DNA from 3 places in the Actinomadura sp. 7K534 genome. Region 3 is predicted to be linked to each of the others. Evidence: predicted binding sites of a transcription regulator. Region 3 holds the regulator's gene; each other region holds the start of a gene.
The links. Region 3 encodes HrcA, which represses chaperone genes, less so after heat shock. Its sites were predicted from a motif close to TTGGCACTCTCNNNNNGAGAGTGCCAA; they were not measured.
Positions count from the first base shown of each region.

Region 1: groES (co-chaperone GroES) is a predicted target of HrcA. The motif match lies at 3,036-3,062, and genes of this name have one in related genera.
Region 2: E1266_RS27190 (FmdB family zinc ribbon protein) is a predicted target of HrcA. The motif match lies at 6,120-6,146, and genes of this name have one in related genera.

Region 1 covers NZ_SMKB01000305.1:597-7,196, reverse strand. Annotated here, with positions in the region: gene E1266_RS33585 (sigma-70 family RNA polymerase sigma factor) at 1-577, opposite strand, end outside; gene groL (chaperonin GroEL) at 892-2,517, opposite strand; gene groES (co-chaperone GroES) at 2,604-2,915, opposite strand; gene E1266_RS33570 (SAM-dependent methyltransferase) at 3,159-4,376, shown strand; gene E1266_RS33565 (apolipoprotein A1/A4/E domain-containing protein) at 5,005-6,600, shown strand, end outside.
Region 2 covers NZ_SMKB01000177.1:4,411-13,028, forward strand. Annotated here, with positions in the region: gene E1266_RS27155 (MogA/MoaB family molybdenum cofactor biosynthesis protein) at 1-101, opposite strand, end outside; gene moaC (cyclic pyranopterin monophosphate synthase MoaC) at 110-535, opposite strand; gene glp (gephyrin-like molybdotransferase Glp) at 586-1,794, opposite strand; gene galU (UTP--glucose-1-phosphate uridylyltransferase GalU) at 1,821-2,744, opposite strand; gene E1266_RS27175 (5-formyltetrahydrofolate cyclo-ligase) at 2,778-3,359, shown strand; gene E1266_RS27180 (2-hydroxyacid dehydrogenase) at 3,443-4,432, shown strand; gene E1266_RS27185 (potassium/proton antiporter) at 4,538-6,022, shown strand; gene E1266_RS27190 (FmdB family zinc ribbon protein) at 6,185-6,544, shown strand; gene E1266_RS27195 (MMPL family transporter) at 6,997-8,618, shown strand, end outside.
Region 3 covers NZ_SMKB01000031.1:28,821-37,438, reverse strand. Annotated here, with positions in the region: gene E1266_RS09610 (hypothetical protein) at 1-332, opposite strand, end outside; gene E1266_RS09605 (hypothetical protein) at 517-972, shown strand; gene hemW (radical SAM family heme chaperone HemW) at 991-2,199, shown strand; gene E1266_RS09595 (DUF3097 domain-containing protein) at 2,316-3,161, opposite strand; gene hrcA (heat-inducible transcriptional repressor HrcA) at 3,410-4,423, shown strand; gene dnaJ (molecular chaperone DnaJ) at 4,425-5,558, shown strand; gene E1266_RS09580 (16S rRNA (uracil(1498)-N(3))-methyltransferase) at 5,671-6,402, shown strand; gene E1266_RS09575 (hypothetical protein) at 6,427-7,152, opposite strand; gene E1266_RS09570 (SigE family RNA polymerase sigma factor) at 7,149-7,691, opposite strand; gene E1266_RS09565 (histidine triad nucleotide-binding protein) at 8,060-8,404, shown strand.

The DNA.
Region 1 (6,600 bases), on a different contig from region 3:
ACTCCTCTCTGGCCATCGCCCGGAGCCTGGCGAGGGCCCGGTGCTGCGCCACCCGTACCGCCCCCGCGGACATGCCCAGCACATTACCGGTCTCCTCGGCCGACAGGCCCGCCACAACGCGCAGCAGGACGAGCTCCCGCTGGTGCTCGGGGAGGCGCGTCAGCAGGTCGCGGGCGCGCTGCGCCTCGATGTAGCGGACCACCGTCTCCTCCGGGCCGGGCCGGTCGTCGGGACCGTCCGGCAGGTCCTCGGTGGGCACGGCCGCGCGGACCGCGCTGCGCAGCGCGTCGGCGATCTTGTGGGCGGCGATGCCGAAGACGAAGGACACGAAGGGCCGGCCCATGTCCCGGTAGCGGGGCAGGGCCGCCAGGACGGCGATGCAGACCTCCTGGGCCACGTCGTCGGCGATGTGGTACTGGCCGGAGACCCGTCCGAGGCGCGCCCGGCAGTACCGGACGATCATGGGGCGGACCTCGGCGATCAGGACCTCGATGGCGCCCGGGTCGCCCTGGACGGCGAGACTGGTCAGCTCCTTGAGGTCGCCGTCGCCCGCCTGCGCCGCGCGGAGCACGCGGATTCCACGGCCGGTGTCGTGGGACGGCGGAGGCGCTGGCCCTCCCGAGGGGTCGACAGCGCGCGCGGCCATGGTCCCGGCGTAGCTTCCCTCGGTCACGTCAAGCATGATGCCCAGCACTCCCGGGCGTGTCTCCACCGTCCTTTACAACGGAATGGTCACAGTGCTGGAGCGATTCTGGCGTTACTACACATCGCACCCAGGGAAGCACGACGAGTCACGCAGCCCGCACGCCTCAAAACCAAGACCCCCGCCCGGAACGGGCGAGGGTCTCGGGAGACGCTTTCCGGACGAGACGCCGTCCGGTGCGGCGGTTCTCAGTGGCCGTGGCCGTGACCGTGGCCGTGGCCGCCGGCGGTGTCCTCTTCCTCCTCCGGCTTGTCCACCACGAGCACCTCGGTGGTGAGCAGCATGCCCGCGATCGAGGCGGCGTTGGTGACGGTGTTGCGCGTCACCTTCACCGGGTCGATGACGCCCTGGGCGATCAGGTCGCCGTACTCGCCGGTGGCGGCGTTGTAGCCGTGGCCGGCCTTCAGGTCGCGGACCTTGGAGACGACGACGTAGCCCTCCTGGCCGGCGTTCTCGGAGATCCAGCGCAGCGGCTCGTCCAGCGCGCGGCGCACCGCCTCCGCGCCGGTGGCCTCGTCGCCGGTCAGGCCGAGCGCCTCGAAGCCCTCCTTGGCGATGTGCACGAGCGCCGCGCCGCCGCCGGCGACGATGCCCTCCTCGATCGCCGCGCGGGTCGCCGAGACGGCGTCCTCCAGGCGGTGCTTCTTCTCCTTCAGCTCCACCTCGGTGGCGGCGCCGACGCGCAGCACGCAGACGCCGCCGGCCAGCTTGGCCAGCCGCTCCTGCAGCTTCTCCCGGTCCCAGTCGGAGTCGGAGTTCTCGATCTCGACCTTGATCTGGTTGATCCGCGCGGTGATCTCCTCCGCGTCGCCCTCACCGTCGACGATCGTGGTGGCGTCCTTGGTGACGGTGATGCGGCGGGCGCGGCCGAGGTCCTCGACGCCGATGCCGTCGAGCTTGAGGCCGATGGCCTCGCTGACGACCTGGCCGCCGGTCAGCGCGGCCATGTCGCCCAGCATCGCCTTGCGGCGGTCGCCGAAGCCCGGCGCCTTGACCGCGACGGAGGTGAACGTGCCGCGGATCTTGTTGGCGACGAGCAGCGCCAGGGCCTCGCCCTCGACGTCCTCGGCCACCACGAGCAGCGGCTTCTTGGTCTGGGCGACCTTCTCGGCCAGCGGCAGGAACTCCTGCACGTTGGAGATCTTGCCGTCCACGATGAGCACGTAGGCGTCGTCCAGGACGGCCTCCATGCGCTCGTGGTCGGTCACCATGTGCGGCGACAGGTAGCCCTTGTCGAACTGGAGGCCCTCGGTGAACTCCAGCTCCAGGCCCATGGTGTGGGCCTCCTCGACGGTGATGACGCCGTCCTTGCCGACCTTCTCGAACGCCTCCGCGATCAGCTCGCCGATCTGCGGGTCCTGCGCGGAGATGGTCGCGACGTGCGCGATCTCGCCCTTCTCCTCGACCTCGCGGGCCGACTTGACGAGCTGGTCGGCGACGTACTGCGCGGCGGTGTCGATGCCGCGCTTGAGGGACAGCGGCGACGCGCCGGCGGCGACGTTGCGGGTGCCCTCCCGGACCAGCGCCTGCGCGAGGACGGTCGCCGTGGTGGTGCCGTCGCCCGCGATGTCGTTGGTCTTGGTCGCCACTTCCTTGGCGAGCTGGGCCCCGAGGTTCTCGTAGGGGTCCTCCAGCTCCACCTCGCGGGCGATGGTGACGCCGTCGTTGGTGATGGTCGGCGCGCCGAACTTCTTGTCGATGACGACGTTGCGGCCGCGCGGGCCGATCGTCACCTTCACGGCGTCCGCGAGAGCGTTGACGCCGCGCTCAAGAGCCCGGCGAGCGTCCTCCTCGAATTCCAGGATCTTCGCCATGCGGATTCTCCTCTTCACGCGATTCCGCCCCGGGCAGCCCCGCCGAAGGCGGCGCCGACCGGGGCGGATGCATCACGTCTCGGTGATTACTTCTCGATGACCGCGAGCACGTCGCGCGCCGAGAGGACGAGGTACTCCTCGTTGTTGTACTTGACCTCGGTGCCGCCGTACTTGCTGTAGAGCACGACCTCGCCGACCTTGACGTCGACCGGGACGCGCTCGCCCTTGTCGTCGACGCGACCCGGGCCAACGGCAAGGACGGTGCCCTCCTGGGGCTTCTCCTTGGCGGTGTCCGGAATCACCAGGCCCGACGCGGTGGTGGTCTCGGCCTCAAGCGGCTGGACGACGATGCGGTCCTCGAGCGGCTTGAGAGTGACCTTGGTGGCGGTCGTCACGATCTGACCTCCCCTTCGATTGGTCCTCGGCCGGCCGCAGTCGGCCGGCCAGCACATGTGGCAGAAGAGGCGACCCTGGACCGGCCTGTCGTCGCGGGTGCCAGACCGACCTTTGTCGCTGTGTTGGCACTCTCAGCAGGAGAGTGCCAGTCTGGAGACTATTCCGTGCCCGGTAGCCCGTCAACACGGACACGAGCAGACCGGAAACCCGCCGCCCGCCGTACCCCGCCCGCTAACTTCCCCACCATGGAGATCGTCCCGTTCCTGGCCCTGGCCACGCCCGCCGGCCAGGCGCTCCTCGACGAGGCGTCGGGCATGGACGTGAGCGAGGACGGGCTGCTCGCGACGACGTCCCGGCTGCGCGAGCGGCACGATGCGGACCTCGTGTCGGCGGCCCTCACGCAGGTTCGGCTGCGGCAGCGGGCCAGGGCCAAGTTCGGCGATGACGCCGACCGCATGTACTTCACGCAGACCGGACTGGAGCAGGCCACCCGCGGGAGTGTGGCCGCCTATCGCGCGAGGCGGTTCGCGGACCGGCTGTCTGGCGCGCGTGTCCTGGAACTGGGGTGCGGCCTAGGGGCGGACCTCATCGCACGTGCGCGTGCGGGGCTCTCCGGTGTCGGAGTAGAGCTCGACCCGTTGACCGCCGAGGTGGCGCGGGCGAACATCACCGCGCTGGGCCTGGACGATCTCGCCTCTGTCCGCGTGGGTGACGCGACCGAGGCGGATCCCGAGGGCTTCGACGCGGTCTTCGCCGACCCTGGACGACGCACTGCCCGAGGCCGGATCTTCGACCCCCGCTCCTATGAGCCGCCGCTGGACGTCGTCCTGGGGCTGGCCGGCCGGGTGCCCTCCGCCTGCGTCAAGGTCGCGCCGGGGATACCGCACGAGGCCGTCCCGGACGGCGCGGAAGCCGAGTGGATCTCTGTCGGCGGCGAGGTCAAGGAGGCCGCCCTGTGGCTCGGCGGGCTCGCCGGGGAGACCGGCAGGCGGGCCACCCTGCTCTCAGCCGACCTCGATCCACAGGTCGCGACGCTCACCCCCCACGATCTGGGCGCCCCGGACGTACGCCCCTGGGGCCGCTACCTGTACGAGCCGGACGGCGCCGTGATCCGCGCCCACCTCGTCGCCGAGGTCGCGGAGCTGGTCGGCGGCGGGCTCGCGGACCCCCGCATCGCCTACGTCACGTCCGATGAGCTGCGCCCCACCCCGTTCGCCGCCGCGTACGAGGTCGAGGACGTGCTGCCGTTCTCGGTCAAGCGGCTGCGCGCGGAGCTGCGCCGGCGCGGCACGGGCGTCCTCACCGTGAAGAAGCGCGGCTCGGCGGTCGACGTGGACCGGCTGCGCCGCGACCTGGGCTTCGCCGGACGCCGCGCGCCCCGCGGCGCACCCGGGCTGACGCTGGTCGTGACCCGCGTCGGCGACGCCCCGGTGGCGCTGCTGACCCGTCCCGTCCGGGCCTGACCCGCCCGGACCGGCGGGCCGCCCCGGGATCGAGTCCAAAGATCTTCCCCGGGACGGGGCAATGCCAAGGGAGGGCGCGCGGCGCACCATGGCCGCGCAAATCATCGGCGCTTTCCGGCATTGCCTTCGCCATGGACGGCGCATACCCGGCAAGGGCGTGCTCCGGCCCGCCAATCGGCCCGCCGCACTCACCGGGCGGGGAAACACCAAGACATGTTCAGCGACCGGGACCAGGGCGCCCCCGAATACGTCATCAAAATGGCCCGCCACCGACCGCCGGGCATCACGCCGCACGAACACGCGTGGGCCATTGCGTAGGGCTCGGCGGTTCGCGAACTACCGATGTTGGGCGAGATGTACGGACAGAACACCGGGTGGAGGCCGTCCCGCGCACCCCCGGCCACCGTGCACATCCCCATGATCTTCTTGATAGCCGCACAACGCTTGATCTTCGCGCGTTCGGCGATCATTCACTATTCGCCCCATTGGGATAACAGGCGCATCCAACAGAACTCACGATGTTCTCTGCTACCCGTAATAGCCGCGCTCCACACGCACTACAGTGGCCACTCCAGAGATTCATTTGCCGTGCGTCATTTCGTCGCGCCGGCACACGAAGGAGCATCGGGTGGAAACGAATCACAACTTCCTGCAGACGGGGGGTCAACCGGTCTCGGATCGGATGCGGGAGTTGCTCGCCCGTGCGGCGCAGGACCACGTCTATGAACAGCGCTCACAGGGTCAGGTCCTCGACGAGATCCGCCAGCGGCTGGAGGGCATGGAGTGGCTGCTGCGCGAGGTCCGCGAGCGGGAGCTCAGCGGGCTGACCGGGCAGATCGAGAGCGTCCGCGGGCAGGTCGACGAACTGGCCGGCAAACCCCCGGAATGGGCCGAGGGCCTCGCCGAGCACCTGGAGGCGTTCGGCGACCGGGTCAAGCCCGTGGCCGAGCTGCCCGCGCTGTGGGCCGACGTCGGCGTCGTCGCCGAGAACGTCGACGAGGGCCTCACGCGCATCCAGGCCGTCCTCGACTCCGCGCAGCACATCACCGACGCCACGCAGCAGGCGTCGCAGCGCATGGACGAGATGACCAAGCGGCTGGACAAGCTCCAGGGCAGCATGGAGGCCGCGTCCGTCCGCTTCAACCGGCTCGACAAGTCGCTGGCGGAACTCGGGCACCGGTCCGAGCGGCTGGAGCACTCGATCAACGGCGTCACGGCTCGGGTCGACCAGGCGCTCGGCGAGATGGCCGAGCGCATGGAGCAGGGCCTGGAGGCGGTCGGCGGACGGGTCGAGGGCGTCGGCGGGCGGCTCGACGGCCTGGACGGCCGGCTGGACGGCGTCGACGGGCGCCTCGAGGGGCTGTCCGGCAAGATGGACGGCCTCGACGGGCGGTTCGAGGGCATCGACGGCCGCATCGACGGCGTCGGCGAGCGGATCGGCCGGCTGCCCGCCACCCTGGAGATCGCCGAGCTGCACCGGCTGCTCAACGAGATCGCGCAGCGGCCGGCGGCCGAGTACGGCGACCGCTTCGACGCGCTGGAGAAGCACCTCGCCGAGGCGGTCGACCCGCTGATCGAGGAGCTGCGCGCCCGGCCCGACCGCGACGAGGTCAAGGCGACCATGTCGCAGATCGCCGAGACGGCCTACAGCGACGTCGCCAAGCGGATGGACGAGTTCTCCCGCCGGTTCGAGGACGTGCACGAGAACGTCCGCAAGCGCATCGAGGGCATCCACGAGGAGGTCACCAAGCGGGTGGACAGCGCGCTGGAGGAGTTCACCACGCAGGTCGACCTGGTCTCCCGCCGCGTCGAGTCGGTCCACACCGACGTCGCCAAGCAGGTCGAGTCCGTCCACCACGAGGTGTCCCGGCAGGTCAGCGGCGTCCAGGAGGACGTCGGCAAGCGGATCGGCGACATCCACGCCGACGTCACGCGGCAGGTCGGCAGCATCCACGAGGACGTCACCAAGCAGGTGGGCCACATGCAGGAGGACGTCGCGCGGCAGGTCGGCGGGGTCCACGACGAGTTCGCGCGGCGCGTGGAGGGCATGCAGGACGAGGCCGGACGGCGCGCCGAGGCCGCGCAGGCCGAGTTCGCCAAGCGCTTCTCGCACGTCGAGGAGGAGGTCGGCCGCAAGGTCGACGGCGTCCACGACGACGTGTCCAAGCAGGTCAACGCGGTGCACGAGGACGTGCTGAAGCGGCTCTCCACCCTGGAGGAGACG
Region 2 (8,618 bases), on a different contig from region 3:
TCCACCTGGCAGCCGAGGTCCTCCAGCATCTCGACGAGGACGGGGCCGGACTTGTCCGCGTACACGCCTGCGGCGGCCCGGTTCGAGACGGTGACCGCCATCGCTCTGATCATCGGCGCCACTCGCCCTTCTTGCCGCCGGTCTTCTCCTCGACCCGCACGTCGGTGATCACGGCGGCGGGGTCGACGGCCTTGATCATGTCGACCAGGGCCAGCGCGGCGACGCTCACCGATGTCAGCGCCTCCATCTCCACCCCCGTGCGGTCGGCGGTGCGGGTGACCGCGGTGATCGCGACGCCCTCGTCCCGGATCTCCAGGTCGACCGTGACGCCGTGCAGGGCGATCGGATGGCACAGCGGGACGAGGTCGGGGACGCGCTTGGCGCCCATGATCCCGGCGATGCGCGCGACGGAGATCGCGTCGCCCTTGGGGACGTCGCCGGCGCGCAGGAGGGCGACGCATTCGGGAGACAGCCGGACGAATCCCGTCGCCGTCGCGGTGCGGGCCGAGACGTCCTTGGCCGACACGTCGACCATGCGGGCCGCGCCCGCCTCGTCCAGATGCGTGAACTCCGAGCCCTTGGCACTCAAGACGGCAACCTCATGACGTCGACACGGGAACCGGCGGGGAGGGTCTCGATGTCCTCCGGCACCTGGATGAGCGAGTTCGCGGTGGCGAGCGACCCCAGCTGGTGTGAGCCCTGCACCTCGGCGGCGGTGACGGTGTACGTACCGCGGTCGAACGAGAGCTTGCCGCGCAGGAAGTGGCGCAGTCCGGCGGGAGACGTGACCTCCTCCGCAAGGACGGCGCTCACCATCGGCAGGGGGTCGGGTTCCAATCCCTGCATAGCGCGCAGTGCGGGACGCACGAAAACCTGGAACGACACGTAGGCGCTGACGGGGTTGCCAGGGAGGGTGAACACGGGCGTGCCTTCGAGGAGGCCGAACCCCTGGGGCTTGCCCGGACGCATGCGCACCTTGTGGAAGTTCACCGTCCCGGTGCCGGTCAAGACCTCCTTGACCACGTCCTTGGTGCCCATGGAGACCCCGCCTGTGGTGACGATGGCGTCGGCACGGACGAGCTGGTCTTCGAGCATCTCCAGCACCTTGCCGGGCTCGTCCTCCACGGTGGCCTGCCGGAATCCCACTCCGCCTGCCTCGACCACAGCGGCGGTGAGCATGTAGCCGTTGGACTCCCAGATCTGGCCGTGCCCCAGCGGGGAGCCCGGCTCGCGCAGCTCGTCCCCTGTGGCGACGACGACCACGCGGGGTCTCGGACGCACCGTCACCCGGGCCCGGCCCACGGCGGCGATCATGCCGATCTGCGGGGCGCCGAGCCGGGTGCCCGCGGCCACGACCACCTGACCGGCGCGGACGTCCTCGCCCGCCCGGCGGATGTAGTTGCCCGCCGGCGCGGAGCGGGAGACCCGGACGGTGGCGTTGCCGCCGTCCGTCCACTCGACGGGGATCACCGCGTCGGCGCCGGCCGGCATCGGCGCGCCCGTCATGATCCGGGCGGTCAGGCCGGGCGCGATCGCCGACACGCCGGTGTCGCCGGCGACGATGTCCCCGACGACGGGCAGCGTGACCGGGGAGGTCTCGCTCGCCGCGGCGATGTCGGCCGCGACGACGGCGTACCCGTCCATCGCGGAGTTGTCGAACGGCGGCAGCGCGGCCTGCGCGGAGACCGGCTCCGCGAGCACCGTCCCCTGCGCCTCCAGCAGCGCCATGTCGAGCGGCGGCAGCGCCGCGACGCTGCCGAGGATCTCCGTCAGGTGCTCGTCTACCGATCTCATGCCCACGGACCCAGCATGGCGTGCCGTCACGCGTCCCCGGAGCCCGCCGCGTCGTGCTCGCGGACGAACTCGCGCAGCCACGGCAGGAACTCGGGCCCCAGGTCGGGGCGTTCCACGGCGAACTGGACGACGGTCCGCAGGTATTCGAGCTTGTTGCCCGTGTCGTAGCGGCGTCCCCGGAACTTGACGCCGTAGACGCCGCCGCCCTGGCCGGCGGGCGTGTCGGCGAGCGTGCGCAGCGCGTCGGTCAGCTGGATCTCGCCGCCGCGCCCGGGCGGGGTCTTCTCCAGGACGTCGAACACCGAGGGGTCGCAGACGTAGCGGCCGATGATGATCCAGTTGCTGGGCGCCTCCTCGGCGGAGGGCTTCTCGACGAGGTCGGAGATCCGGACGACGTCGTCCTCGTCCGTCGCCTCGATGGCCGCGCACCCGTACGCCGAGACCTGGTCGGGCTCGACCTCCATCAGCGCGACGACGCTGCCGCCGTGCCGCCGCCGCACCTCGATCATGCGCCGCAGCAGCTTGTCGCGGGCGTCGATCATGTCGTCGCCGAGCAGCACGGCGAACGGCTCGTCGCCGACGTGCTGGCGGGCGCAGTGCACCGCGTGCCCGAGCCCGCGCGGCTCGCCCTGGCGGACGTAGTGCATGATGGCCAGGTCGCTGGACTCGTGCACGGCCTCCAGGCGCTCGTCGTCGCCCTTGGCCCGCAGCGCCTCCTCCAGTTCGTACGCCCGGTCGAAGTGGTCCTCTATGGACCGCTTGCTGCGGCCGGTGACCATCAGGACGTCGCTGAGGCCGGCGTCGACCGCCTCTTCGACGACGTACTGGATCGCCGGCTTGTCGACGACGGGCAGCATTTCCTTGGGAGTCGCCTTGGTGGCGGGCAAGAATCGGGTACCGAGCCCGGCCGCCGGGACGACCGCCTTGAGCACAGGTGCATTGTCGGCCATGTACAGACCCTAGCCACCCACGAGGACGGCAGCGTGCAGGACATCGTTTCCAAGAGCGACCTACGAGCCGAGCTGCGCCGCAGGCGTGCGGCGATGACGCCGGACGACCGCGCCGCGGCCGGGAGATCGATACGCGACGCGCTGCTGTCGGTCCCCGAGGTCGAGATGGCCGGGACCATCGCGGCGTACGTCTCGATCGGCACCGAACCGGACACGCGCGGCCTGCTGTTCGCGCTGTGGAAGCGCGGCGCGTACGTGATCCTCCCCCGCGTGCTCCCGGACGGCGATCTCGACTGGGCGTCCTACGAGGGCCCCGACTCGCTCGTCGAGGGGCCGCGGGGATGCCTGGAGCCGTCCGAGCCGCCCCGCGGGCCCGGCGCCGTGGCCAGCGCGGACGTCGTCATCGTCCCCGCGCTCGCCACCGACCGGACCGGCATGCGGCTCGGGCGCGGCGGCGGCTCCTACGACCGGGCGCTCGCCCGCGTCGGCCCGGCGATCCTGACCGTGGCGCCGCTGTACGACTCGGAGGTCCTGCCGACGGTCCCGGCCGAACCGCACGACCGGCGCGTCCGCGCCGCCGCCACCCCGTCCGACGGGCTGCTGCGCTTCGGCTGACGGAACGCCCCCCGGCGGCTCATTAGAGTTGGGGGCAAGATCGCCCGAAGGCGGTCATGGGCTGGTGAAACGGGAGGTTCGAGATGACGGCGCCGTGGCGGATCCTGTCGCTGCCCCCGATCGCGGACGAGATCGTCCGGCGGCTGTTCGAGCCGCTCGGGGACGTCGCCGAGGTGACGTTCCCGCAGACCAGGGACCGCGCCGGGCTGCTCGCCGCGCTCCCGGACGCCGACATCGTGATCGGCGACTTCAGCGCCCGGCTGGCACTGGACGCCGGGGCGGTGCGGGCCGCGCGGCGGCTGGCGTTCGTCCAGATGCCGGCCGTCGGGACCGACAGCCTCGACGTCGCCGCGCTGACGGCGGCGGGCGTGCCGGTCGCGAACGCGGCGGGCTTCAACGCGCGCGGGGTCGCCGAGTGGGCGGTGGGCGCGGCGTTCGCGCTGTGCCGCCACCTCGCCTGGGCGGACCGGCGCGTCCGCGCGGGCGGCTGGCCGCAGCCGGACGTGATCGCCCGGCGGCCCCGGGAGATCCACACGCAGCGCGTCGGCATCGTCGGGTTCGGCGCGATCGGTGCGGAGGCGGCGCGGCTGTTCGCCGCGCTCGGCTGCACCGTCTCCTACTGGACGAGGCGTCCGCGCCCTGAAGCCGTGGCCCAGTACAGGGAACTGGACGATCTGCTCGCCTCTTCCGACATCTTTGTGCTCGCCCTACCGCTGACGGACGAAACGCGCGGTCTGATCGGCCCCGAACGTCTCGCCCTAATGCCGGAGGGCTCGCTGCTGGTGAACGTGGCGCGCGGGGGCATCGCACCTGACGACGCGATCCTCGCCGCCTTGGAGTCGGGACGGCTGGCCGGGGCGGCCCTTGACGTGTTCGACGAGGAGCCCCTTCCGGAGGGGCACCCGTTGCGCGGCCACGAGGACGTCCTGCTGTCTCCGCACTCCGCGGGAGCGTCGATCCAGTCGCAGCTGAACCTGGTCTCGGTCGTGCGCGACAACGTCACCGCGGCCGTCCGGGGACACGAGGTGCAAAATGTGATCAACGGGCTGAAGCCGCAGGTCACGCGGCGATAGTCGGCTTACGGGGCGGGGCGTCCCTCAACCGCAAATGTGCGTTCGTCCCGTGAATGAATAGGATTGCTAAACGATCCATGGTGAAGGCCCCGCGAAGGGTGGGATGTGCATCTCGACATTTGGCTACTCCTCGGGTCCACCCTCGTACTCAGCGCTATCCTCGCGGTCAGGCTCTCCCACCGGGCCGGTCTGCCGTCCCTCCTGGTCTACATGGGGCTCGGCCTCCTCATCGGCGAGTCGGGCCCCCTGCACATCAACTTCGAAGACGTCGAGCTCGCCCACATGCTCGGCTTCGCCGCCCTCGTCCTGATCCTGGCGGAGGGCGGTGTCACGACCGACTGGCGGCGCGTCCGCTCCGCGGTGCCCGCCGCGATCGTGGTCTCCACCATCGGCACGCTGATCAGCATCGTCATCGTGGCGCTGTCCGCCATGTGGCTGATCGGCATGGACTGGCGGCCGGCGTTCCTGCTCGGCGCGGTGCTCGCCCCGACCGACGCGGCCGCCGTGTTCTCGGTGCTGCGGCGGCTGCCGCTGCCGTCCCGGCTGTGCGGGCTGCTGGAGGCCGAGTCCGGCTTCAACGACGCCCCCGTCGTGATCATCGTCATCGCGCTCAGCACCCACGCCACCGCGCCCAACCTCGCCGAGCTCTTCGGACTGATGGTCTACGAGCTGGCCGCGGGCGCCGTCGTCGGCGTCGCCATCGCCTGGCTCGGGGCACAGGGGCTGCGCCGGATCGCACTGCCCGCCTCCGGCCTCTACCCGATCGCCGTCCTCTCCCTGGCCGTCGCCTCCTACGGCGTCGCGTCGCTGATGCACGCCAGCGGGTTCCTCGCCGTGTACGTCGCCGCGCTCGTCCTCGGCAACTCCCGGCTGCCGCACCGTCCGGCGACCCGCGGCTTCGCCGAGGGCATCGCCTGGCTGGCCCAGATCGGCGTGTTCGTGATGCTGGGCCTGCTGGCGTCCCCGAGCGAACTGCCCGGGCAGATCGTGCCCGCGCTGCTCATCGGCTTCGTGCTGCTGCTGGTCGCCCGTCCGGTGTCGGTGGCGCTGTCGACGGTGGGGTTCAAGATGTCGTGGGGAGAGAAGATCTTCGCGTCGTGGGCCGGGCTGCGCGGCGCCGTCCCGATCATCCTCGCCACCATCCCGATGGTGCAGGGGGTCGAGCAGTCCGGCCGGATCTTCTCGATCGTCTTCACGATCGTGGTCGTCTTCACGCTGCTGCAGGGGCCGACGCTGCCGCTCGCGGCGCGGCTGTGCCGGCTGAACAGCGACGAGCAGACGCGGGAGCTGGACGTGGAGGCGGCGCCCCTGGAGGAGCTGCACGCCGACCTCCTGGAGGTGCGGATCCCGGCCGACTCCATGCTGAGCGGCGTGGAGATCTTCGAGTTGCGGCTGCCGCCGGGCGCGTCCGTCACGCTGATCGTGCGCAACGGGTCCAGTTTCGTCCCGGAGCCCACCACTCCTCTGCAGGCGGGTGACACCCTCCTGGTCGTGACCACCGACGCCGTACGGGAGGCCGCCGAACGCCGTCTGCGGGCGGTGAGCCGCAAGGGACGGCTGGCCGGATGGTTCGGGGAGACGGGCACGTGACCGGCTCCGCGCGGGAGATCGGCTTCGCGGGCTTGCCGGACGGAGACCGGTCTGGGAACAGGCCGGGGGCGAAACGTGTTGCAGCCCCGGGTACCATTTAGCAGTCGTTCATGATGAGTGCCAGTCCGGGGCTCAGCCGGGCTGAGTCAGCGAGGAGGAACCGTGCCGACGTATCAGTACGTTTGCACCGAATGCGGCGAGCCTCTGGAGATCGTGCAGAAGTTCAGCGACGACGCGCTGACCGAATGCCCGGCGTGCAGCGGCAGGCTCCGCAAGGTCTTCTCCGCCGCGGGGATCATCTTCAAGGGGTCGGGCTTCTACCGCACCGACAGCCGCGGCTCCGGCAAGAGCTCGACGGTGGGCGGTTCGGCCAACGGGTCCTCGGCCAACGGGTCCTCTTCGAGCGGGGAGTCCGGCTCGGGCTCCGGCTCCGCCAAGTCGGACACGTCTTCGTCGTCTTCTGGGAGCGACTCCTCGTCGTCCTCCAGCAAGTCCTCCTCCTCTTCCGAGAAGGTCGCCTGATTCTCTAGGGCTCCCACCGGGGGATCCGCCGCGCGTGGTCCGCGCAGGCCGTACGGGTCCCCCGGCTATCGTCATGCCCTGATCCCGGCCGCGTGCCGGTGGGCCGCCCCTGCCGTCCGGTAGGAGGGCGTCCTCCGCCGCTGGTGCCTACCGGCTATGCCGCCTCTCCATCTCAAGACCTATCCGCGGGTGCGGTCTTACCCCGCGCGCAGTAGCCGCGATCAAGCCTCGCGCCTGAGGCGCGGCAGGGGTCGTCCATAAGACGATTGAGGTGCTGGGAGAGGCCCCGGACAGAGCTCCCTCTCCTGCGCGTTCAGCTCTGCGGCCGTGAGTCCCTGGTCTGTGACCGGAGCGGGAGACTCGCCGGAAATTTCGCGATAGTACTTGACATTCGTCTCGACAGGCGAGAGATTTCCGAAGACGCGATATATCTCGATAACAGGAGAGGAACCATGAGCGGACAGAGCCCGGCTCCCCCCAGGACGTGGGCCCACCGCCTGGCCGGACTGATCGCCGGCCGGCGCACCAAGTGGGCCGTGCTGGCCCTGTGGGTCGTCCTGCTGGCCGCCCTCGGACCCCTGGCGGGCAGGCTCGGCGACGTCGAGAACAACGAGGCCGCGGCCTGGCTCCCCGACGGAGCGGAGTCCACCCAGGTCGTCGCACTGGACGAACAGTTCCGCACGGACGAGACCATGCTCGCGGTCGTCGTCTACGAGCGCGCCGGGGGCATCACGGCGGAGGACCGCGCGAAGGCCGAGTCCGACGTCTCCGCGCTGCAGAGCCTGCCGGGCGCGCAGAAGGCGCAGGGGCCGATCCCCTCCAAGGACGGCAAAGCCCTCCAGACCCTCGTACCTCTGGAAGACGAAGACGTGGTCGGTGCCGTGGACGAGGCACGCGAGATCGCCAAGCGCGGCCCTCCCGGCCTCTCCGCGTACGTCACCGGGCCCGCCGGAAGCGGCGCCGACCAGATCGAGGTCTTCGAGTCCATCGACGGGTTCCTGCTCATGGCCGCGGGTTCCGTCGTCATCGTCCTCCTGCTCATCATCTACCGCAGCCCCATGCTGTGGTTCGTTCCCGTACTGAGCGCCCTCTTCGCTCTTGGGCTGGCCCAGTCGCTGGTGTATCTGCTCGCCAAGTACGGGGACCTCACCGTCAACGGCCAGAGCGCGGGAATCCTGACCGTCCTCGTATTCGGTGTCGCGACCGACTACGCCTTGCTGCTCGTCGCCCGCTACCGGGAGGAACTCCACCGGCACGAGGACCGGCACGAGGCCATGGCCTTCGCGCTGCACCGCGCCGCACCGGCGATCCTCGCGTCCGCCGCCACCGTCGCCGCCGGCCTGCTGTGCCTGCTGCTCGCCGAGATGAACTCCACGGCCGGGATGGGCCCCGTCGCCGCCGCGGGCATCCTCACCGCCCTCGCCGCGATGACCACGCTGCTGCCGGCCCTCCTCGTCATCTGCGGCCGCTGGCTGTTCTGGCCGCTGATCCCCCGCTACGACGCCAAATACCTGCGGCCGGAGGCGTACGACGCGGAGCACGGCATCTGGAGCCGGATCGCAGATCTCGTCGGCAGGCGTCCGCGCGCGCTCTGGGCCGCCACCATGCTCGGCTTGGTCGTCCTCAGCCTCGGCCTGGGCTCGCTTAAGACCGATGGGACGTCGGACGCGGGGATGTTCACGGGACGCCCCGACTCGGTGCAGGGCTCGGAGGTCGTCGCCCGGCACTTCCCCGCCGGATCGGGCGCCCCGGCCGTCGTCATCGGCGCGGCATCGGCGTCCGGCGCCCTCGCCGACACCGTCCGCGGAACTCCGGGGGTCGCCGAGGTCGGACCGCCCGCCACGGCGGACGGCCTGGTCAGGTACGAGGCGACGCTGAAGGACCCGGCCGACGGCGCGGCCGCCCGCGCGACCGTCGAACGGCTGCGCACCGCCGTGGACGGCGTCCCGGGCGCCGATGCCAAGGTCGGCGGTTACAGCGCGACGATGCTCGACATCCAGCGGGCCTCCGACCGCGACAACCTGGTGATCATCCCGATCGTGCTGGCCGTGGTGTTCCTGATCCTCGTCGCGCT
Region 3 (8,618 bases):
AGCGTGACCAGGCCCTCCCACACGACGGGCTCGTCCACCGCGAACCAGGTGATGTCCGCCTCGACGCCGAGGTCGCGGAACGTGGCGTCGGTCAGCCGCTCCGCGACGACCTCGCGCAGCGTCTCCGCCGTCTCCGCGAGCCTGCGCCGCCACCAAGCCGGTTCCGGCCCGGACACCGCACCCGTCCGCCAGCGCGTGCCCGCCACGGGGAAGGACCGGCGCCGCTCGGCGCCCGCGGCGTCCACGATCACGTAGTGCCACCCGCCGGGCTCACCGCGGAGCACCACCCGCGCGGGCGCCCGTCCCCGCTCCGCCGCACCCTCATCCCGCATTCAGATGACCTTATCCACTGAGCTGTCCACTTGCTGTGTTTGTTTGCTTTGCCCGTGGCGCCGGCCCGATCGATGATCAATGCGAACGACACGGGGGCCGTGCGCTCGGCGCGGGTCCGTATATCGATACGGTCGGACGGGTACCGTTCCGATCGGCCGACATTGACGACCTCCCGGAGGTAGCGTGACCCACCCCGAGCAGGTTCTGCGTTCTCCGAAGGAGCGGGAGACGGTGAACGGCGCCGTCCGCGCGCTGCGATCCGCGGCCCCGTCCGGCTGGGAGAGGCTCGACTTCGAGTTCCGCGCCACGGTCGGCATCGACAGCGCCTCCCTGGAGGTCGAGGGCCCGGACGGAGAGCGCCGCCAGGCCATGCCTCCGGGCCAGGCCGTGGGCAAGATGGACGAGCTCCGCCGCGTCATGTACCGCCGCGACAAGGGCGCCTGGTTCACCGCCCGCCTGCAGATCGAGCGCTCGGGGCACTTCAGCGCGGAGTTCGACTACGACGGCGAACCCGACTTCACCCCGCCCCTGACGCCCTCCGCCTACGCGCTGGACCTGGACCGCTTCCCCCGCACCGAGGAGAACATCCCGGACTGGCTCCGCGACAAGCTCAACGCACCGGACAGAGCAGGCGGTTGAGCCGGGCAGACTTGAGGGGTGCCCTCAACTCTTCCCGATGGTGATCCCGTACCGGCGGACGGTGCGCTGCCCGGCCGTTCTCGGAAGGGGCTCGGGACGCGCCCGTTCGCGTTCTACGTGCACGTGCCGTTCTGCGTGACGCGGTGCGGCTACTGCGACTTCAACACCTATACGGCGACGGAGCTGGGTCCGGGTGCCGAACGCGATTCCTACGCCGACACGGCCATTGCAGAGGTGCGGATGGCTCGGCGAGTGCTGGGCGATGCCGACCTGCCCGTCGAGACCGTCTTCGTGGGCGGCGGTACACCGACGCTGCTGCCCGCCGACCACCTGGGCCGCGTACTCGACGCGATCAGGAACGAGTTCGGGCTGGCGGAGAACGCCGAGGTGACCACGGAGGCCAACCCGGAGTCCGTGGACGAGGCGTACGTGGCCAGGTTGCGCGAGGTCGGCTTCACACGCATCTCATACGGCATGCAGAGCGCGCGCGAGCACGTCCTCGCCGTCCTGGAGCGCAGCCACACGCCGGGACGCATCCCGCAGGTGGTCGACTGGACGCGCAAGGCCGGGTTCGAGCACATCAACCTCGACCTCATCTACGGGGCGCCAGGGGAGACCGACGACGACTGGAGGGCGTCCCTGGAGGCCGCCCTGGCGACGAAACCCGATCACGTGTCGGCGTACGCGCTCATCGTCGAGGACGGCACACGGCTCGCCGCGCAGGTCAGGCGAGGGGAACTGACCGCCCCCGACGACGACGCCATGGCCGACCGCTACCTGATCGCGGACGCGCTGCTGGCCGAGCACGGCCTGCGCTGGTACGAGATCTCGAACTGGGCCACCGGCGCGGACGCCGCCTGCCGCCACAACATGCTGTATTGGACGGGCGCCGACTGGTGGGGCGTCGGACCGGGCGCGCACAGCCACGTCGGCGGAACCCGCTGGTGGAACGTCAAGCACCCCGCCGCCTACGCCGCCCGTCTCGCGGAGGGCACGACCCCCGCCCACGCCCGGGAGGTCCTGGACGACGAGGACCAGCGCATCGAGCGCATCATGCTGGAACTACGCCTGGCCCAGGGCTGCCCCACCGACCTCCTGGACGACAAGGCGGTCCGCCAGGCCATCGACGACGGCCTGATCCAGCCGGCCCCCTACGAACAGGGCCGCGCAGTACTGACGAGACGCGGCCGCCTCCTGGCCGACGCCGTAACCCACACCCTGACCTGATCCGAGGCAACGATCACCCGGTTGCTTTTCCAGCGGCACGCCCACCCAAATGATCGCCCACGGGTCGTGCGGCCGGAGCGAGTGCGGCGAGCGCAGGCCGCACGACCCGCGGCTCGTCACGGGGGTTCCAGAGGGTCGCCCCCCTGGGCAGACACTGTGACGAAGTCGATTAGTTCTTCCACCCGGCCTAGTAGGGCTGGTTCCAGGTCTGTGTAGGTGTTCACCTTGCTCAGGATGTGTTTCCAGGCGGCGCCGGTGTCGTCGCCCCACCCCAGTTCGGCGACGATGCCCTCTTTCCATGGGATGCCGCGGGGAATGCGGGGCCAGGCAGGGATGCCGACGGCCGCGGGCTTGACGGCTTCCCAGATGTCGATGAACGGGTGGCCGGTGATCAGCACGTGGGGTGAGGAGACCTGGGCGGCGATCCGGGACTCCTTGGAGCCGTCCACGAGGTGGTCGACGAGGACGCCGAGGCGGCGGTCCTCGTCCGGGCCGAACTCCTCGACGATGGCGGGCAGGTCGTCGACGCCTTCGAGGTACTCGACGACGACGCCTTCGACGCGGAGGTCGTGGCCCCAGATCTTCTCGACCAGCTCGGCGTCGTGGACGCCCTCCACGTAGATGCGGCTCTCCTTGGCGACCCGGGCGCGCAGGCCCTGGACGGCGATGGAGCCGGACGCGGACCGGGCCGGCCCGCGGGGCGCGGCGCTCGGCCGGACGAGGGTCACCGGCTTGCCGTCGATCAGGAAGCCGGCCTTCGCGAGCGGGAACACGCGCCGCTTGCCGAAGCGGTCCTCCAGGGTGACGCCGAACTTGTCGCAGGCGACGACCGCGCCGCAGAAGCCGCTGCCGGGGTCCTCCGCGACCAGGCCGGGCTCGGCCGGGACCTCGGGGATCTGCCCCTTGCGCGGCCTGCGCCAGTCGCCGGCCAGCACGTCGTTTCCGTAGTCCTTACTCCGCACGGGTCCGCACATTAACCCGGCGAAGCGCCCGTGCGGCGTCGTTCCTCGTCCTTCGGCGTGGCGGCCGCGTCCGGTACGGGTAGGATCGCGCGACCGTGCGGGGTGGGCACGGGCACTCCGGACCGGCCTTCCGGGTCGTACACTTGGCACTCGGGAGTATTGAGTGCCAGCAGCGCGGGTGCGGAGGCCCCGGGGCCGCCGCGTTGAGCGATCGGGGGCCCATGGCAGGGGATGAAGGAGGTGACACGGTGCTGGACGACCGGAAACTGGCGGTCCTGCGCGCCATCGTCGAGGACTACGTCTCCACCAACGAGCCCGTGGGCTCCAAGGCCCTGGTGGACCGGCACAACCTCGGCGTTTCCTCGGCCACGATCCGCAACGACATGGCGGTGCTCGAGGAGCAGGGGTACATCGCCCAGCCGCACACCAGTGCGGGGCGCGTCCCCACCGACAAGGGGTACCGGCTGTTCGTCGACCGGCTGTCCACGATCAAGCCGCTGTCGGTCGCCGAGCGCCGCGCGATCGAGACGTTCCTGACGGGCGCCTACGACCTCGACGACGTCGTCGGCCGGACGGTGCGGCTGCTCGCCCAGCTCACCCGGCAGGTCGCCGTGGTGCAGTACCCGTCGCTGACCCGCTCGTCGGTGCGGCACGTGGAACTGGTGCCGGTCGCGGAGGGCCGGCTGCTGCTCGTCCTGATCACCAACACGGGACGGGTGGAGCAGCGGGTCATCGAGACGAGCGGCAACGTCTCGGAGGAATCGATCGGGCACCTGCGGGCGTTGCTCAACACGTGTCTTGACGGGCTCGGACTCGGCGATGTGCCGACGGCGGTGGCCGACCTCCCCGAGAAGGTCGGTCCCGCGGACCGGCCGCTCGCTGCGGCGGTGCTGTCGGTGCTGCTGGAGACGCTCGTCGAGAAGCACGAGGAGAAGATCGTTTTCGCCGGCGCCGCCAACCTGGCCGCCGTCGACTTCTCGCAGAGCCTGAGGGAGGTTCTCGTGGCGCTCGAGGAGCAGGTCGTGCTGATGCGGTTGCTCGGCGAGACCGGCGATTCCTCTACAGTTACGGTGCGGATCGGCACCGAGAACCCCGACGAGGGGCTCCGATCGACCTCGGTCGTCGCCGCCGACTACGGCGTGGGCGACCTGACACTGGCCCGGCTTGGTGTGCTCGGGCCTACACGCATGGATTACCCCAGCACGATGGGAGCGGTACGGGCAGTGGCACGCTACGTGGGACAGATCCTGGCGGGGTCGTAAGGTGGCCAACGACTACTACGCGACCCTGGGCGTCCGCCGGGACGCCAGCCCCGACGAGGTCAAGAAGGCGTACCGCCGGCTCGCGCGGGAACTCCACCCGGACGTCAACCCGGACCCGGAGACCCAGGACAAGTTCAAAGAGATCACCCAGGCCTACGAGGTGCTCTCCGACCCGAAGAAGCGCGAGATGTACGACCTCGGCGCGGACCCGTTCGCGTCCGGGGGCGGGGCGGGCGCCGGCGGCTTCGGCGGCGCCGGGTTCCCGTTCAGCGACATCATGGACGCGTTCTTCGGCACGGCGACGTCCCGCGGCCCCCGGTCCCGGGCGCGGCGCGGCCGCAACGCGACGCTGCGGGTGGAGCTCGACCTGAGCGAGACGGCGTTCGGGACGACCCGCGAGCTGTCCATCGACACCGCGGTCGCCTGCACCAACTGCGAGGGGTCGGGCTGCGCGCCCGGCACCCACCCCGACACGTGCGACACGTGCCACGGGCGCGGCGAGGTGCAGCAGGTCCAGCGCTCGTTCCTCGGCCAGGTCATGACGGCCCGGCCGTGCCCCGCGTGCGGCGGGTTCGGCTCGGTGATCCGCAACCCGTGCACCGAGTGCTCGGGCGACGGCCGGGTCCGCACCCGGCGCACCGTCAAGGTCAAGATCCCGGCCGGGGTGGAGAACGGCATCCACATCCAGCTCGCCGGCGAGGGCGAGGTCGGCCCCGGCGGCGGACCGCCCGGCGACCTGTTCCTGGAGATCGTGGAGCGGCCGCACCCGATCTTCGAGCGGGAGGGCGACGACCTGCACTGCACGGTCGAGATCCCGATGACGGCGGCGGCGCTCGGCACCAGCGTCACCATCGAGACCCTGGACGCCGCCGAGAGCGTCGACATCAAGCCCGGCACGCAGTCGGGGCAGGTCATCACGCTCTACAACCGGGGCGTGCGGCACCTGAACGAGTCCGGCCGCGGCGACCTGATGATCCACGTGAACGTGGAGACGCCGAACCGGCTGGACGAGGAGCAGGAGGAGCTGCTGCGGCGGCTGGCCGCGCTGCGCGGCGAGGAGCGCCCGCCCGGCAAGTTCGCGCCGGGCCAGCGCGGCATGTTCTCCCGCCTCAAGGACGTCTTCAACCAGCACTGAAGGACAGCGGCGGCGGCCTATCGGGAGGGCCGCCGCGGCGAACCGGAGCAGGGCGGTACGGGACACCCATGAGCGAAGCCACCTCCCCCGGAGCGAGGGCGGGAGCGGGCGGATGAGCCCGCCGGTCTTCATCGCCGGGACGGACGCGCTGCGGCGCGGCACCGTCGTCCTCGACGGCGCCGAGGGGCGGCACGCCGCGACCGTGCGGCGGCTGAAGCCGGGGGAGCGCGTCGACCTGACCGACGGCGAGGGCCTGCTGGCCGAGTGCGTCGTCACCGGGACCGGCCGGACGTCCCTCACCCTGGACGTCCTGGCCCGGCACCGGCACCCGCAGCCGTCGCCCCGCATCGTGGTCGTCCAGGCGCTGCCGAAGGGCGACCGGGGCGAGCTGGCGGTCGAGACGATGACCGAGGTCGGCGTGGACGAGATCGTCCCGTGGGCGGCGGCGCGCTGCGTCACCCAGTGGCGGCCGGAACGCCGCGAGAAGGCCCTCGGCCGCTGGCGCGGCACCGCCCGCGAGGCCGGCAAGCAGGCCAGGCGGAGCCGCCTGCCCCTGGTCGCGGACCTCGCGTCCACCGCCGGCGCCGCTGAGCGGATCGCGGCCGCGTCCCTGGCGCTCGTCCTGCATGAGGAGGCCGACACGCCGCTCAGCGCCGTGGCGCCGCCCGCGGACGGCGAGATCGTCCTGGTGGTGGGCCCGGAGGGCGGCATCACCGCCGAGGAACTGGAGCGGTTCGCCGCGGCGGGCGGGCGCCCGGTGCGCCTCGGCCCCACCGTGCTGCGGACGTCGACGGCCGGAGTGGCGGCCGCCGCCGTCATGCTGGCAGCGGCCGGCCGCTGGTAGGAGCGCCTCCGGGGCGCGCCCTGCTCAGGGGGTGCCGGCCGCTCCGGCGGACCCGGCGCCCTGCCCGGCGCCCTGCGAGGTCTCGCTGGGCGGCGGCGAACTCGGCGCCTGGGTGGGCTGCTCCGGCTCGGGCGTCGTGGACGTCGGCGGGGTCGGCGTCGTGCTCGGCTGCTGCGACGGGCTGTCGCTGGGGCACGGCGCGGCCGCCGGAGCGTCCTCCTGCTTCGTGCCGGGCGACGCGGCGACCGTGGGCGTGCCGGGCGGCGGCTGGATGCTGCAGGACGACAGCCCCGGCGAGGAGCTGGAGCTCGGCGTCTCCGGGCTGCTCGGGGCGCCGGACGCGGAGCCGCCGGGCGTCACCGGGTCGGGGAACTGCGGTTCGCCGCCCGTCGCGGTGTGGCTGCCGGCGGCGTGGTCGTGCCCGTCGTCCGACGGGCCCTTGCTGCCCACGGACTGCTGGATGAGATCGATGGTCTGCGGCGCGGTGACGCCGAGCCCGGCGATCGCCACCGCGGCGGCGACGGCGAGCACGGGACGCGCCCAGCCGACGGTGAGCCGGTCGAACCCGAAGCCGCCGAGCCCGAACGTGCCGGGCCCGAAGCGCCCCAGCCCGAACCGGCGGCCGGATCCGTCGGCTATGCGGGCCCGGATGCGCTCCAGGCCGTCGCCCGCGGGGTTGACCGTGTCCGCCTCCGCGTGCAGGGCACGGCGGAGGATCTCGCCGTGCTCGTCGTGGGGGTCGGTGGTCATGAGAATTGCTCCAGGACGTTTCTCAGCGCGGTCATGCCGCGTGCCGTATGACTCTTCACGGCGCCGCGGGAGATGCCCATCGCGCCGGCGATCTCCGCTTCGGACAGGTCGGCGTAGTAGCGGAGGACGAGTGCCTCCCGCTGGCGGGCGGGCAGCCGGGACAGCGCGTCGATGACCGCCGACCGCTCCAGCTCCCCGATGGCCCCGGCCTCCGCGCTCGGCGCGTCCGGCAGGCCCTTCGGGGCGTACTTCTCGACGACGGCGCGGTGCCGGAGCACCGACCGCGACCGGTTCACCACCGACTGGCGCAGGTACGACAGGGCCTTGTCGGGGTCCCGGAGGCGCCGCCAGCCGCCGTGCATCGCCACGAACGCGTCCTGGACGACCTCTTCGGCCGTCCCCGCGTCCCGGACGAGCATGGCGGCGAGCCGCACCAGCGAACGGTAGTTGGCGCTGTAGAGCGCGGTCACCGCCTGATCGGCGTCCCAGGCGACGGCCACCGCCCCCGCCGTGCCCCTGGCCACGAGGGTCTCGGTCACGTCAGTTGGACGCGCGCCCTCGTCGGTGGGTTTACGAAAGGGCATGTCCTGGTTTGCCTCGGTCACCTGTCCGCCGCCTTTGCCGTTCACCGGCCGCTCATTCCTACGGTCGCTTCGGAACGGCGTGGATCAGGCGCGCCCCGCCGGATCCAGGCGTGCCGCAATGCCTTGCGAACCGGGGGGTACGCCCTGAGCTGACCACCATAACGAGTGGGCGGTGAGAATGCCGACCAGTACGCGAGGTCGATCGCCGAATCCCCGCCGCGGCGGTCCGCTGCGGGGCCGCCGGGGAGCCGCCGGGGAGCGGACCCGCGACGGGTCTCGATAGGATTCCGGGGCGGTCGCGTGCCGCCGGCGAGGGGAGAGGGATGACCGACTGCCTGTTCTGCAAGATCGTTTCCGGGGACGTGCCCGCGAAGGTCGTCCGGGAGTCGGCGGGCACGGTGGCGTTCCGCGACATCAACCCGCAGGCGCCCACGCACGTGCTGGTGATCCCGCGGGCGCACCACGCGACCGTCGGCGACCTCGCGGCCGCCGACGCCGAGCTGCTCGCCGAGATGGTGCGCGAGGCCCACCGGGTCGCGGTGGACGAGGGCATCGCCGACACCGGCTACCGGCTCGTGTTCAACACCGGCGCGCAGGCCGGCCAGACCGTGTTCCACGTGCACGGCCACGTCCTCGGCGGCCGCGGCATGAACTGGCCGCCCGGCTGACCTACAGCCCGGCCGTGCCGGGTGCCGGGCACCGCGGGAAAAACCATCCGCGTCGTGTCGGGGGCGGCCAGTACGATGGAACCGACACACCTGGACACCCGGAGCGGACAGAAGGCAGGTCTGAGAGGCCGCAAGGCCCGGCTGATGGTCGAATCAACTCACCCCAGGTCAGCACGCGAGGGGCGTGACGACCGCACAGGCTCGCAGTCCCAGA